Regions from separate parts of the Lysinibacillus sp. CTST325 genome, predicted to be linked through region 1. Evidence: predicted binding sites of a transcription regulator. Region 1 holds the regulator's gene; the other holds the start of a gene.
The links. Region 1 encodes Rex, which represses fermentation and respiration genes when NADH is low (regulators of the CRP and FNR family bind a similar motif). Its sites were predicted from a motif close to TTGTGAAATATTTCACAA; they were not measured.
Positions count from the first base shown of each region.

Region 2: yeiL (transcriptional regulator YeiL) is a predicted target of Rex. The motif match lies at 3,862-3,879, and genes of this name have one in related genera.

Region 1 is NZ_BAAFHO010000019.1:17,869-25,387, forward strand. Features, by position in the region: gene ACYQ73_RS25530 (ABC transporter ATP-binding protein) at 64-2,007, opposite strand; gene ACYQ73_RS25535 (redox-sensing transcriptional repressor Rex) at 2,237-2,872, shown strand; gene ACYQ73_RS25540 (twin-arginine translocase TatA/TatE family subunit) at 3,206-3,391, shown strand; gene tatC (twin-arginine translocase subunit TatC) at 3,408-4,229, shown strand; gene ACYQ73_RS25550 (CPBP family intramembrane glutamic endopeptidase) at 4,315-5,079, opposite strand; gene groES (co-chaperone GroES) at 5,255-5,539, shown strand; gene groL (chaperonin GroEL) at 5,679-7,310, shown strand.
Region 2 is NZ_BAAFHO010000002.1:142,011-149,529, reverse strand. Features, by position in the region: gene ACYQ73_RS06180 (GrpB family protein) at 1-175, opposite strand, end outside; partial or broken gene ACYQ73_RS06175 (GNAT family N-acetyltransferase) at 556-1,058, shown strand; gene ACYQ73_RS06170 (diaminopimelate dehydrogenase) at 1,537-2,517, opposite strand; gene ACYQ73_RS06165 (hypothetical protein) at 2,878-3,168, shown strand; gene yeiL (transcriptional regulator YeiL) at 3,175-3,837, opposite strand; gene ACYQ73_RS06155 (MFS transporter) at 3,939-5,090, shown strand; gene ACYQ73_RS06150 (oxalate decarboxylase family bicupin) at 5,139-6,314, opposite strand; gene ACYQ73_RS06145 (O-methyltransferase) at 6,382-6,654, opposite strand; gene ACYQ73_RS06140 (hypothetical protein) at 6,672-6,971, opposite strand.

The DNA of each region.
Region 1 (7,519 bases):
TAAAGTAAAAGCCATGCGACATGGCGCATGGCTTTACAAGTTTATTCCACCTCAAGAGGGATGTTATAAAATAATATTTTCAAGTTCTTCACTTAGCTCAAGCCATTCCATTTCGAATAACTCATACTGTTCCTTAGCAGTTGATAATTCCTCTTGAAGCTGTGTAATTTTTTCGTGGTCTGTGAAAATCTCGGGATCGCAAAGAGCTTCTTCTAAGCGAGCTATTTCAAGGTTTACTTGCTGCATTTTCCCCTCTAGTTCCTCAAGCGTGCGTCTAATTTGGCGCTCCCGTTTTTTAGCCTCTTTATCAATTTTAGAGGTAGAGAGCTTCTCGGATACATCCGTTTGTACTTGCGGTTGAGCGGCAGCCTTCATTTGTGCAATTTCCAATAGTTCTTGTTTCTTTTCAAGATAATAATCATAGTCACCTAAGTACTCAAAGGAACCATCGCCGGATAGTTCGATTACTTTAGTAGTGATTCGATTGATGAAATATCGGTCATGCGATACAAACAAGAGCGTTCCAGGATAATCGATCAGTGCGTTTTCCAGTATCTCTTTACTATCTAAGTCTAAGTGATTGGTAGGCTCATCGAGAATTAAGAAATTTGCCTTTTGCATCATCAACTTAGCTAATGCGAGTCTAGCCTTTTCTCCACCAGATAGAGATGACACGATTTTATCTACATCATCTCCACTGAATAAGAAACGACCTAGCACCGTGCGAATATCTTTTTCATTCATTAAAGGCCATTCATCCCATAGCTCTTTTAGCACACTTTTATTGCTCGATAGCTTGGCCTGCTCTTGATCATAATAACCAATTTGAACATTTGTACCATAGCGAATCTCTCCAGAGAGTGGTAGTAAATCTTTGACGATGGTTTTTAATAAAGTTGATTTACCAACACCATTTGGTCCAACAAGTGCAATACGGTCTTCTCGGAAAGTGCGCAATGTGATGCCGCTTGATATTTTCTTATCACTATAACCTATCGCTAAGTCATCAACAGACAATACATCGTTACCACTTGGGCGCTCAATTGTAAAACCGAAGCTTGCTGATTTTTCATCACCATCAGGAGATTCCATCCATTCTGTTCGTTCAAGCATTTTACGACGACTTTGTGCCATTTTAGTAGTAGAAGCACGAGCAATGTTTTTTTGAATAAATTCCTCAAGCTTGGCCTTCTCATCTTGCTGACGTTCATATTGCTTCAAATCACGCTCATAATTTTTAGCTTTTTCATCTAAATAGGCACTATAATTGCCTGTATATTTTGTGACGCGATGACGAGAGACTTCGTAGACAATGGACACAACCTGGTCTAAGAAGTAGCGGTCATGGGAAACAATTAGAATAGCCCCTTCATAGCCTTTTAAATATGATTCCAACCAAGAGAGGGTTTCGATATCTAAATGGTTAGTAGGTTCATCGAGTATTAATAGGTCAGGTTTACTTAACAAAAGCTTAGCAAGCGCTAACCGAGTTCGTTGTCCCCCTGATAGTGAGCTAATTGGCTTTTCGTAATCATTATGATAAAACTGCATGCCATGAAGCACAGAACGTGTATCAGATTCATATTGATAGCCACCTGCATCCTTAAAGTTATGTTGCAATTGATCGTATTCAGACATTATTTTTGCATATAAAGTAGGGTTTTCATAAACAGCAGGGTCGGCCATTTGTTGTTCTAATGATCGGATTGCTTGTTCTTGGGTAATGAGCGGCTCAAAAATCGTCATCATTTCATCCCAAATCGACAATGTTGAGTTTAATCCAGCATGCTGCTCTAAATACCCAATTTGTATACCTTTAGGGATAATAATATCGCCAGAGTCATATGACATTTGACCAGCAATTATTTTAAGTAAAGTAGACTTACCAGCACCGTTACGACCTACTAATGCAACGCGATCACGATGTTGAACCTCTAATTTTACGCCACTTAAAATTTCATCTGCAAGGAAGGATTTATATAGTTGATTGACCTGTAAAACAATCATTCTTGACACCTCAATTCTTCCTTAGTGTAATAGATGAGCGATTGCCTTGCAATGTCGATGCTTTACTTATTCCAAGCTGTCATGTAAGATTGAAACGATTTCTCTTTAGTTAGTGGCGTAAAAACGCCATTAACTAAAGAGAAATCCTCCAATGAATATTATAAACTTAGAAATAGGTAATTAAGTGTGTATCATAAATAGATTTGATACTCTATAAGGAGGAAAAAGTTTGAAACAAGAATTAAAAATTCCACAAGCCACTACGAAAAGACTTCCTCTTTACTATCGATTTATCCAAAACTTTGCACAAGAAGGCATGGAACGTATTTCGTCGAAGGAACTGAGTGAAGCGATGAAAATTGATTCTGCAACTATTCGTCGTGATTTTTCTTATTTTGGTGCGCTTGGGAAAAAGGGATATGGCTATGATGTTCAGCATCTCTTGAAATTTTTTAGTCAAACGCTCGATCAACATGAAGCGACAAAAGTAGCGTTAATTGGTGTAGGGAATTTAGGTAGTGCTTTATTAAAATACAATTTCCAAAAAAATCATAATACCCATATCGTTGTGGCATTTGACTCAAAGGCCCCGAAGGAAGGGAAGATGATTAGCAATATTCCTGTTTTTCATCCTGATTTATTGGAAGAAAAATATGCAGAATATGGAGCGGAGCTTGCAATTTTAACAGTATCACCACGCTCTGCACAGAAAATGGCTGATAGATTAGCGGCGATGGACGCAAAAGGAATTTTGAACTTTACGCCGGAGCGTATTACTGTACCAGATAAAATGCAACTTTTAACAATCGATTTGTCGGTAGAATTGCAGGCACTCATTTATTTAATTCGTAATCAGGAAGAGTGATAATTGTACATAATTTAACTTCTTTCAGCGGGTGTGTCTCACTTTTATAGTTGGTGAGATGTTTTTCAGCGGGTGTACAAAGATCCGCTGAAATAGAGGAACTCAGTTTAAGAACGCCACGTCCTGTGGCAATTTATCTGTAGAGACAGCGGCATTGTTTATCTGCGCGACAGCGGCAATTATGCCGAGGCATAATTGATAGTATGCTCACAGTTTCTGTCAAATAGAAATATGTAAAAAATGAGAGATTGACGAAAAACTTTCACATTTAATTAGTTAGCAAAAAGGCGAATTATGCGTTAAAATGATGGATATAAAGAGGAGGTGGCTTTAATGGGTGGTATAGGTCCTATGAGCCTCATTATTATCGGAATTGTCGCATTACTAATTTTTGGTCCTAAGAAGTTACCAGAGCTTGGTAAAGCATTTGGTTCGACATTACGTGAATTCAAAAATGCTACTAAAGGTTTAGCCGACGAAGATGATGATGACAAGAAAAAGAAAGAATTAGATAAGTAAGTTAGGATGTTGAGGAATGAATCCAAAAGATCTAACTGTCATTGAACATATAGAAGAATTAAGAAAACGGCTTTTCATTGTTGCCGTTTTCTTTGTTCTAGCTATGGCTGGCGGCTTCTTTGTTGCAAAGCCGCTTGTTAAATACCTTCAAATCACTGGAGAGTCTTACAATATAACACTTCATGCGTTTGATGTAGTAACACCACTTGCAATTTATATCCAAGTCGTTTTTTTAATAGCATTTATTCTATCTTCGCCAGTATTGATGTATCAATTGTGGGCATTTATTAGCCCAGGATTAAGGGACGTAGAACGAAAAGCAACTTTAAGCTATATACCGTATTCTTTTTTATTATTTTTAGCAGGGTTGTCCTTTTCATATTTTTTACTATTCCCTTATGTCATAAAGTTTATGATGAATTTATCAAACGAATTGGAGATTCAACAAACGATTGGCATACATGAATATTTTTCGTTTTTATTTAAGCTTACAATACCGTTTGGTTTTCTTTTCCAATTGCCGATTGTCGTCTTGTTCTTTTCACGTATTGGGATTTTATCTCCTGAGTTACTAATTCGTGTTCGTAAGTACTCATACTTTGGTTTATTTGTCTGTGCTGCTCTAATCGCACCACCTGAATTAGCTTCACACTTAATGGTTTCAGTACCGTTATTTATGCTTTATGAAATTAGCATTATGATTTCCCGTATTGGCTATAAGAAGTACTTAAAATCAGAGGAAATGCGAATGAAGGAAGAACAAGAAGCTGAGCAAAAACGCCTGGTCGAAGAGGCACTTGAACAGCAGCGACGTCAAATCGAAGAATTAAATCAATAATAGTAGAAGCTCGATGCATATTACTAGCATCGGGCTTTCGTTTATAGAGGTCAAAATCAGTGGAAGAAAAACGCCCACTGATTTTTTATTGCATTTTTTCTAGTTGTTCAAGAAACTTTTGCAATGGTTCTGCATACAATTGTACAAGTGTCACAAAACCGTTCAGCATGACATGGGCGATAATGGATGTCCAAATGCGTTTTGTTTTGTGATATAAGAAGGCAAAAATCAATCCGCAAATTGTATAAAGCAAAATATGTGTGAAGTCGAAATGAATAAGTGCAAAGAAAATGGCGCTTACTATACCGGCTACCCAGAAATTAGTTGTTTGGACAAGCGATCCGAAAATAACACGACGGAAGACGAACTCTTCTAATATTGGTCCAAATACAACAATCGCTAATATTGCAATAGGAGCGCCTTTTGCAATAGCTACAATATCTGCCGTATTTTGCGATCCACCTTGGATACCGAATATAGCCATTTCGATAGCTGCGCCAATCATTTGGCCGATGAAAACTAAGAAGAAACCGATAATTCCCCACATAATTGATAGTGGAATAGTTTCTTTCTTTCCTTGATAAATATCCCAAAACGCTTTATCGCGAGATGTTAGGATTAAGCTTAGAATTAACGCAATGGCAAAGCTAAGAGCGATATACCAGCCTTGCGTAAGCGGAGCAGCTTGCTCACTAGGTAAACCGGTTGTACTCATAACCATCTTGTGAAACGGTTTTGCCAGCAATATACCTGATAGTTGCATGAGGATATAGATCAGTAAAACATAAAGGGCTGTTTTTTTATGTTTATTTATTTTTTGAGAATTGTTCACAGTCAAAATCCTTTCCATTCATTATGCTACCTTTCTATTGTAGAGGAATATGGAAAGAAAACAAAATTTTTCGAAGTTCTGACTTGCAAAAAAAAGTGTGATTGATTATCATAATAATTGTGTTAGCACTCGACTAGATAGAGTGCTAATAAACTTTCAAGTATATATTTTAATTAATAGGAGGTTGTTTCACTTGTTAAGACCACTAGGAGATCGTATTGTAATCGAACTAATCGAGGTAGAAGAAAAATCTGCATTCGGTATTGTGCTGCCAGACTCTGCAAAAGAAAAGCCACAAGAAGGTAAAGTTGTAGCAGTTGGGACGGGTCGTATTTTAGAGAACGGGCAACGTGTAGAGCTTGACGTAAAAGTTGACGACCGCATTATTTTCTCTAAATACTCTGGTACAGAAGTTAAATATGAAGGTAATGAATACCTAATTTTACGCGAAAGCGATATTCTTGCAATTATTGAATAAGTTAATACTTTTAAAGTAAATGCCTTTAGTGATTGTCACAGATAAATAAATAGATAGGTGACAATGACAGTTTGGCAAAATTTCTATAAATATATTGATGAAGCTTAACGAATATTCCATTTCAGGAGGGTAAATTCAAATGGCAAAAGATATTAAATTCTCAGAAGACGCTCGTTCATTAATGTTACAAGGTGTAGATAAATTAGCAAACGCAGTAAAAATTACTTTAGGGCCTAAAGGTCGTAATGTAGTTTTAGAAAAAAAATTCGGTTCACCACTTATTACAAATGACGGTGTAACAATTGCAAAAGAAATCGAGCTAGAAAACCCATTCGAAAACATGGGTGCAAAATTAGTAGCGGAAGTTGCTTCTAAAACAAACGAAATCGCTGGTGACGGTACAACAACTGCAACAGTATTAGCGCAAGCAATTATTCGTGAAGGCTTGAAAAACGTAACAGCTGGTGCAAACCCTGTAGGCATTCGTAAAGGGATCGACAAAGCAGTTGCAGCAGCCCTTACAGAATTACACGCTATTTCTCGCCCAGTAAGCAACAAAGAGGAAATCGCACAGGTTGCGGCAATCTCTGCTGCTGATGATGAAGTAGGGCAATTAATTGCAGAAGCAATGGAACGTGTGGGTAACGATGGTGTTATTACAATTGAAGAATCTAAAGGCTTCACAACTGAACTTGATGTAGTTGAAGGTATGCAATTCGACCGTGGCTATGCATCACACTACATGGTAACAGATACAGATAAAATGGAAGCGGTATTAGATAACCCATACATTTTAATTACTGATAAAAAAATTACAAACATCCAAGAAGTATTACCATTATTAGAACAAGTGGTACAACAAGGTCGTCCACTATTAATCATTGCTGAAGATGTTGAAGGTGAAGCTCTTGCAACACTTGTAGTGAACAAACTACGTGGTACATTCAATGCTGTAGCGGTTAAAGCTCCAGGATTTGGCGACCGTCGTAAAGCAATGCTTGAAGATATCGCAATTTTATCAGGTGGTCAAGTAATTACAGAAGAATTAGGCTTAGACCTTAAATCAGCTGATATTACATCGCTTGGTCGCGCTGCGAAAGTTGTTGTTACAAAAGACAATACAACAATCGTAGAAGGTGTTGGCGGTGCAGATGCAATCGAAGGCCGTATTGGTCAAATCCGTGCGCAGCTTGCTGAAACAACTTCAGAATTCGATAAAGAAAAATTACAAGAACGCCTTGCAAAATTAGCAGGCGGTGTAGCAGTAATCAAAGTTGGTGCTGCAACAGAAACAGAACTAAAAGAACGCAAACTACGCATTGAAGATGCACTTAACTCAACTCGTGCAGCAGTTGAAGAAGGTATCGTATCAGGTGGTGGTACGGCACTTCTTAACGTATATGCAGCAGTTGAAAAAGTTGCAGATGCAGAAGAAGGCGACGTAGCAACTGGTGTAAAAATTGTTCTACGTGCTTTAGAAGAGCCAGTTCGTCAAATCGCAAACAACGCTGGTCTTGAAGGCTCAATTATCGTGGATCGCCTAAAACGCGAAGATATCGGTGTAGGCTTCAACGCTGCAACAGGCGAATGGGTAAACATGATTGAAGCGGGCGTAGTAGACCCAGCGAAAGTAACTCGCTCTGCTCTACAAAACGCAGCATCTGTCGCAGCTCTATTCTTAACAACAGAAGCAGTTGTAGCAGACATTCCAGAAGCAGCTCCAGCAATGCCAGATATGTCTGGTATGGGCGGTATGGGCGGAATGATGTAAGAGGTTTTTCCCTTCCATCTTGAGAAATGGTTACTGCTATTTTCGCCCAATTTGTGAAGCTGTTATGTAAATAACTAATTTCAATAACAATGACCACTTCTCGGTAAACAAGAGGAGTGGTTTTTTTGTTGCTTAAATTTGCATATCAAGATTTTTTAGATGACAGGAAATTCAAGAACATAACAAAAGCGAACATTCAAAATTACAAA
Region 2 (7,519 bases), on a different contig from region 1:
CACGTACTTGGATGTCTAAATCACCTTTCGTAATGCTATTAGGAATTGCTGAACTACCAACATGCTGGATATCAGCCTCCGGTATTAAATCTGTTATTTTATTTTTGTGTATCAAAAAAGTTTTCTCAGCATTTTCATGAAATAGTTCACTATTAAAAAAATTTACTTTTTCCATATATAACTCCCCCAATTTACAAAGCAGCAACGTTACATTATATAACTACTTTAGTAGATATTACTAAATTACTTTATAGTAAGTGTAGCAATTTCAGTTGGCTATATCCTTTATTTTACCATCATAGCCCACTTTTACCTTATCGCCAAGATGAAATATTTCCTCTAGGTACTTCGCAAGATTTACAATAATTTTTATGGTAGCTGCACTTCGGCCATGAAAGTGTCGTGTTATAATCCATAAAATCAATGAAACCGAGCCATAATTGATTAAGAAGGAGATAATTTCCTTGTATCGAATAAACTATATAAGAATAGGATAGATGAGGTGTTCGATTGCAGAAGATAAGAACTGAAACAGAAAGATTAGTTATTCGATTAATGGAAGAAGGAGATTATTCTTCTTGGCTTACCGAATATGAAAATCGTTTACCTTCTCAACATAAATACGATGAAGGTAAATTAGATATGATCATCTGTACGAAAGAATGGTTTCGTGATTTAGTTAGTAAACATCATCAGATGGCTGAGGATGACAAGGTATATGTATTTGGAGTGTTTAGAAAAGTAGATAATACTCATATTGGCTTTATAGACTTTTCGACAATTATGAGGGAAGAATTTCAATGGGCCAGGTTCGGATATACAATTCATAACCACTTTTGGAGACAAGGTTATGGTAAAGAGGCTGTAAAAGCAGCTATTGCTCTAGCGTTTGAAAAATTAAACTATCATCGAATAGAAGCTCATATAAACCTTGATAATATAGCATCTATAAAGTTAGCAGAAGGTGTTGGAATGGTTTATGAATGCACAGGAAAGGATTCATATACGAGGACGACAAATGGACTGATCATCTAGTTTACTTTATTAACGCAAAGTAAGCTTATTAAGTAGACAGAATGATGCTGTTTCTGGTACACACTTTCTTAAGAAGAAAAAGTCATTCTTCTAATATTAAAAAGTTAAAGAAAAAACCGATTTCCGGTAAGCTAAGAGAACCGTTGGCTTACGATAATCAAGGATTCCACTTTCAAAACGTGAATATATTCTTCCTAATACAACCGTTGGGCGATGGTTTTATACGTATGTACCCGAATAGTTAGTGTAAGAATCTGCCCTATATATTTGTAGCGATGAGTCCACTTACAAAAGTCACAACTATGCTACGTGACTTAAACGCAGAAACAGGGTGAATTTTAGCGATTGTGCCAGTCGTTAATTGTGTCATCCCTAGTTTTTTATAATGAGTTAAATTGTGGACAGTTTTTCTTATGCTATATGTTAATTGACAAAATTGACTCTAAAGATGAAAAATACCGATTATCAAATAATATGATAATCGGTATTTTGAATAGTATATTATAAAAGTTCTTTACGTAATTCAGCAGCTGATTTTGGTGATAACAGACCGAATGGGATATCGAATACTGTTTTTGCACCTTTGTCTCCTACTTTATTTAAGCGATAAGCTGCACGTGCAAAAGCTACTAGAACACTAGAAGTGAAATTTGGATTACTCTCAAGCTTTAATGAGAATTCAAGAATTTGTTTTTCGTTAGCGCCGCTTTCACCACTACGAATTACGAATCCACCGTGTGGCATGCCAGTGTGGTTTGCTTTAAATTCCTCTTCAGAAATAAAGTTTACTGTTGTGTCATACTCGTCAAAATAGTTTGGCATCGTCACAATTTCTTGCTCAACTTTTGTAGCATCCGTACCTTCCTCAAGAACAACCCAGCATTCACGTGCATGTTTTTGACGCGTTGTCAGCTCAGGATTTTCACCATTGCGAACACGGTCTACAGCCTCTTTAATTGGTAATGTGTATTGTACTGCATTTTTAACACCTTCTATGCGACGGATAGCATCTGAGTGACCTTGACTTAAACCGTCTCCCCAGAACGTATAAGTTGTACCTACTGGTAGAACTGTCTCCCCGAGTATACGATTTAATGAGAACAAACCCGGATCCCAGCCAACTGAAATGACTGATACTTTTCCAGATTTTTGAGCTACTGCATCGACTGCTTCGAAAAACTCAGGAATTTTCGCATGTGTATCAAAGCTATCAATTGTATTAAACCATTGTGCAAAGTGTGGTCCTTGCTCTGGTAAATCTGTAGCAGAGCCACCACATAAAATCATTACATCAATGTCATTTTGGAATTTTTCAGCATCATCTACTAAATATACACTTGCATTACTTGCAATTTTTACAGTTGAAGGATCGCGACGTGTAAATACCGCTACTAATTCCATATCTGGATTTTGCGAGATAGCATACTCTACTCCGCGTCCTAAATTTCCATAACCTACAATACCTACTCGAATTGCACTCATTAAAAATTCCTCCTCGCGATTACGTGACTCTGTGAAACCTTTCACGTTAAATCTAATTACAATAATACGTTTTGTTAGGAAAATTCACAATAGTTTGAGTACGTGTTTTTCTCTTGAAATTATACAAATTTTCTATGATTTCTATTCGTTAATGGCATGAATACGGTTACATTTTACTAATGTAACTTCTTTCAGAGGATGTACTAACATCCTTTGAAAGAAGTTACAGCCTACGGACGCTATTATGCCAAGGCATAATTGATTGACTAACCTTTAAGTTTTCGTTAAAGACTTGTAAATGAAGACTATTCCGACCGCATGTCTTGTACAATAACACTAACGACAAAGGGGGCATGTTGAATGAAAAGTAATTGCTATTCACCTAGCACAACATTGGAACAAGGAGAATTACTTGCTTGTCCATTCCAAAATGCACAAAAATCTGCTAAAGCACACATGGAAGCTAAGGCAAAGTACAAAAGATTTTCACCTAACAAACACCAATATATAAGGGTTATACCTTTTGACGTTATAGACGAAACCCTAAATATCTCCGTACAAAACCAACGAGTCGATGAGGTTAACTTCTACCATAGCGGCAAGGAGATTGCCCGCTGGTTGATTAAAAAAAGTGAATACAATAAGCTGTAGTTTTCCTCACAGTATTTCCTGTGCCAATTTGGCAAGACGCTTTTCATTCATAATGTGATAGCCATTCTTTTTCTTCTCTAAGATTTTTTCTTCGCAAAATTGTGCCAGTACATATAATAAATGTCGATAGGAAACCCCTAAATATTCACAGATTTCCGTATGTTTTTCTTTATAGATTCCTTGATCTGACGAAAATTGAATAAATGCAGCCAGTCGATTTTCAAGCGGAAATGCTTGATTTTGTGTATATTTTGACGTCATTTTGTACGCCTTTTCCCCTAAAAACACACAAAGTTTACGTAAAAATAATACATCCGTGAGTAACTTTTCTTTGCAGGACTGTGTAATCGAAAAACAAATCGTCTCGGTTACTGTCTGAATCCCCTTCGTATATCTTGCCTCATTAAGCAGCTCAATTTCCCCCATAAAACGTGGTGCTTCCAAGTAATCGATAAGCGAGACCTTACCATTTTTATGTGTCATGTATAGCTTCGCCTTTCCTTCGATCATGTAATATAACGTATCTGGAAATGACCCTTCTTGAAAAATCCATTCACCTTTGTCAAACTTACATATTTCTAAAAATGGATCAATTTCAAAAGAAAAAAAATCATCTATTGGATATTTATCAAGATAGTATGAACGTTCCTCAGCTGTCAGTATATGCATTATTTTACTCTCTCCTCCGAAATAATGTGAGATATCTCACATTATTGTACCGATGAACGTGCTATTATTCAACTTAGTTAAATTGGAGGTACGGAAAATTTATGAACAATCAACGATGGCTTTCTCAAAATTTCTTTGCATTTTTCTTTACATGGGGTATTTTCTTACCTTACTGGACTGGTTGGCTTGTAGATGCCAAACATCTTACAGTTTCACAGGCTAGCATCGTAATGGGCTGTGGTCTTTTAGCACGTGCAACTTCAAATCTTTTTTTCTTCCCGACTCTTGCAAAATATGTGAATAATAAACGACTCGTTAGTATTTTAGCAATAGGTGCCCTAATCACAACTTTATTTTACTTACTAAGCACGAGCTTTATCTCGCTTCTTATTGTGACCCTTTTATTTAGCGTTTTCTATCCAGCACTGCTACCTGCCGTTGAAAGTAGTGCGGCAACGCTCGTCCAGCATGGAAATGTACACTATGGTAAAAGCCGCTCCTATGGTTCCCTTGGCTTTGTCATTGCAGTATTAATCATTAGTATGCTGACAGGTGCATTTGGCAATAACATTATCTTTTGGAGTATGGTGGTCGGCCTGATCGGTATGCTGTTGATGCAGCAAATGGCTACACCGAAAGAGTTACTCGTTATACCAACAAAAGAACAACGTGCAAATTCATTGTCGATGAAAACATTATGGACTATGAAAGGTTTCCCAATTGTTTTATTAATCGTAATCCTATTACAAGGCGCACACGCTTCTTATTACAGCTACGGCTATATTTATTTAGGTGATTTACATGTTGACCCATTCTACATGGGGATGATTATTAACATCGCCGTTATTTGTGAAATCTTATACTTTATGAAGGCTGATACACTATTTAAAAAATGGCGCTCATCTTCTTTATTACTTTTAGCAGCAAGTGGCTCATCATTACGTTGGCTACTCATTTACCTCTTCCCGAATGTCTGGGTATTTATCGCTTCTCAAACATTACATGCACTATCTTTTGCGCTCGCGCATTACGCTTTTATCAGCTATTTAACAAAAACATTGCCGAAGGAGCAAATTCCAAATGCACAAGGTATTTATTCTGCATTAGCAATGGGATTAAGTACAGCGATCCTTACATTTTTAGGCGGCTATTTATACGAGATTTCGCCTGGACTATCATTTGCAGCAATGCTTATTTGTACTGTTCCAGCAATCGGTATTTTGCTTGCTACTAGAAATAAATATCAATATTAAAATAAGCAGGTGGGAAAGAATCTCTTTCCTACCTGCTTATCTATACGCTCATCTTGGATAATAAGAAAATCCAGGATACTTTACAACCGGCCACTTTTCCTTTCTTAACACATTAAGAAGTTCAGGACCAACATTTAAATTGCTTTGAATTAACTCAGATGGCGTAAGGGCCATCCATTGATTTAACGAAACATCCTGAAATCTATCACTTTTAAACATTTCAAGGAACCATAATGTCTCCGTACCGGTATTCTCAATGTAGTGACCATTTGCAAACGGCACGTATCCAACATCTCCTGCACGATAATCGAATGTTCGAGCCACACCATTTGCTGCAAACACCGTCATACGCCCCTGCCCTTGAAGGTAATATTGCCATTCGTCATTATTTGGGTGCCAATGCAGCTCTCTCATTGCACCAGGCTTAATCTCAACAAGCGCTGCGGCGATATTTTTAGAAATAGGAAAGTTTGTCGAATCCACAATTCTAACACTTCCACCAGGAGTTTTAATAGGAGTTTGGGCAAGCAGGCGATGTTTGAAGGTTTGAGGGACTGTACCGTATGGGGATTGTACTTTTTGTGTGTCTAGAGGTCCTGGAACCTTATCTTGATAAATATAGACCTGTTCTTTCGGGATATGTTTAAAAGCGCTCATAGGAACACCAAAGTTAGAGGACAGCACATCTTTAGGAGTATGAGCAAACCAATCAGATATTGAGAATGTACTAAGATCTGAGAAATGCCCATCATCAAACACCAGCAAAAATTCACAGCCATCTTCAAGACCTTGTATGGAATGCGGAATTCCTGGCGGGAAATACCATAAATCCCCCGGTCCTACATCGGCAATAAAATTACGCCCATTTTGATCGACCGCTGTAATACGTGCATGACCAAGAAGCATATACGACCATTCAGCTTGTTGATGCCAATGCAGCTCACGTACTCCTCCTGGTGTCAAACTCATATTGACACCTGCCAATGTAGTGGCAATTGGCAAATCACGAACAGTAATTTCTCGAGACCAACCGCCATTTTTTAAAACCATATGCGTATCAGAAAAAGAGAATTTCAAATTCGGTACAAGTCCAGCATCTGTTTTTGGAGGGACAAGCATATCAGGATTTTCCAGATCCCTCATAATATCTCTCGGCCCTTTATCCACCCACCCTGCACCATCTTTCCGAATAGGCTGCGGAACATAAGAATAGCCATCTGGCATGTTCTCCAATGATTCACCTCTTCATAAAGAAATCGTTATTTAAATATGTATGGATTCTTTACTTGGATTATTCTTTTCCTTTCAGCTTAGTTGCTAGGATAGCAGAGGATGTTGCTGTTAAATAAATTTCTGTAGCTCTTAATTCCTGATGATTTAACCAAAAGTTCCTGACCTTATCTGGTTTCCCTTTCCATTCCTCTGGAAAATGTTGTTCTGGCGTAAAATCGTCCATTACTAACATACCTCCAACAGCTAATGCGTCCAATAGTTGTTCGCCTTCAATTGTTTTAGCAGCAGCTGCATCAGCAAAAATAAACTGGAAAGGACCTTTTGCTATCACTTCTTTCCAGTCACCTACTAAAAATTCTGCCTGCTGATGACGAATTGTTTGAGTAGTAGCATCGATTTTTCCTTTGCACGATCCACTGAGACAAACTGTACGTTTGGTGCAATGGTAGAAAGAATCCAAGCACTACTTACGCCGTAGCCAGTCCCGACTTCAAGAATTGTCCCATGTGTGATTTGACCAACAAACACTGACAACAATCTTCCTGCCTCATCTGAGCAAGAATACTCGAAATCATGTCTATGGGCTAACATTTTACTTGCCTTCACCATTTCCGGAATATATGTATTGGAGCGATATTTCGTTAACATAATTACAAACCACCCTTTAGATTTTTAATTCTTAATCATATTCGCTTTTTTCTTAAAATTCCTTTGTTAAACATCACATCCCTAAATAGAGGTACGTTTTTATATTCAAAGTAATCGCTACTTATGTAAACGGTTTTAACCTGACGCCTCCCTAAAATGCTTGTTTAGTAATAGCCCATCTCATTTTATATTCCCTTTTTAATCATATTTACAGTTGGAATGTTATCAATTGCTTTTACATATATTTACTTCGGGATAGCTTACCTTATGCATCGCCCCAAACGTCATTGCAGTTTGCTATCCCACCTTTATTTTAATTTTCTAGATATATCCAGTAGTATCTGAGGTCCGCAAAACCCTTCGCTTATGAATCATCAAATGTAAGTTTATTCTCTTTCAAATCTGAGCTGTAGTATGTGCAAAGGCCGCGGCATTTCATATTATAATAAAGATAAAAATAAGGAGTTGTACCGATAAACGGAGTATCTATTCCTGCTTTACTAAAGGCTGTCTTCATTTTCCTCAGTGGCATATTCAACAAATTTAAA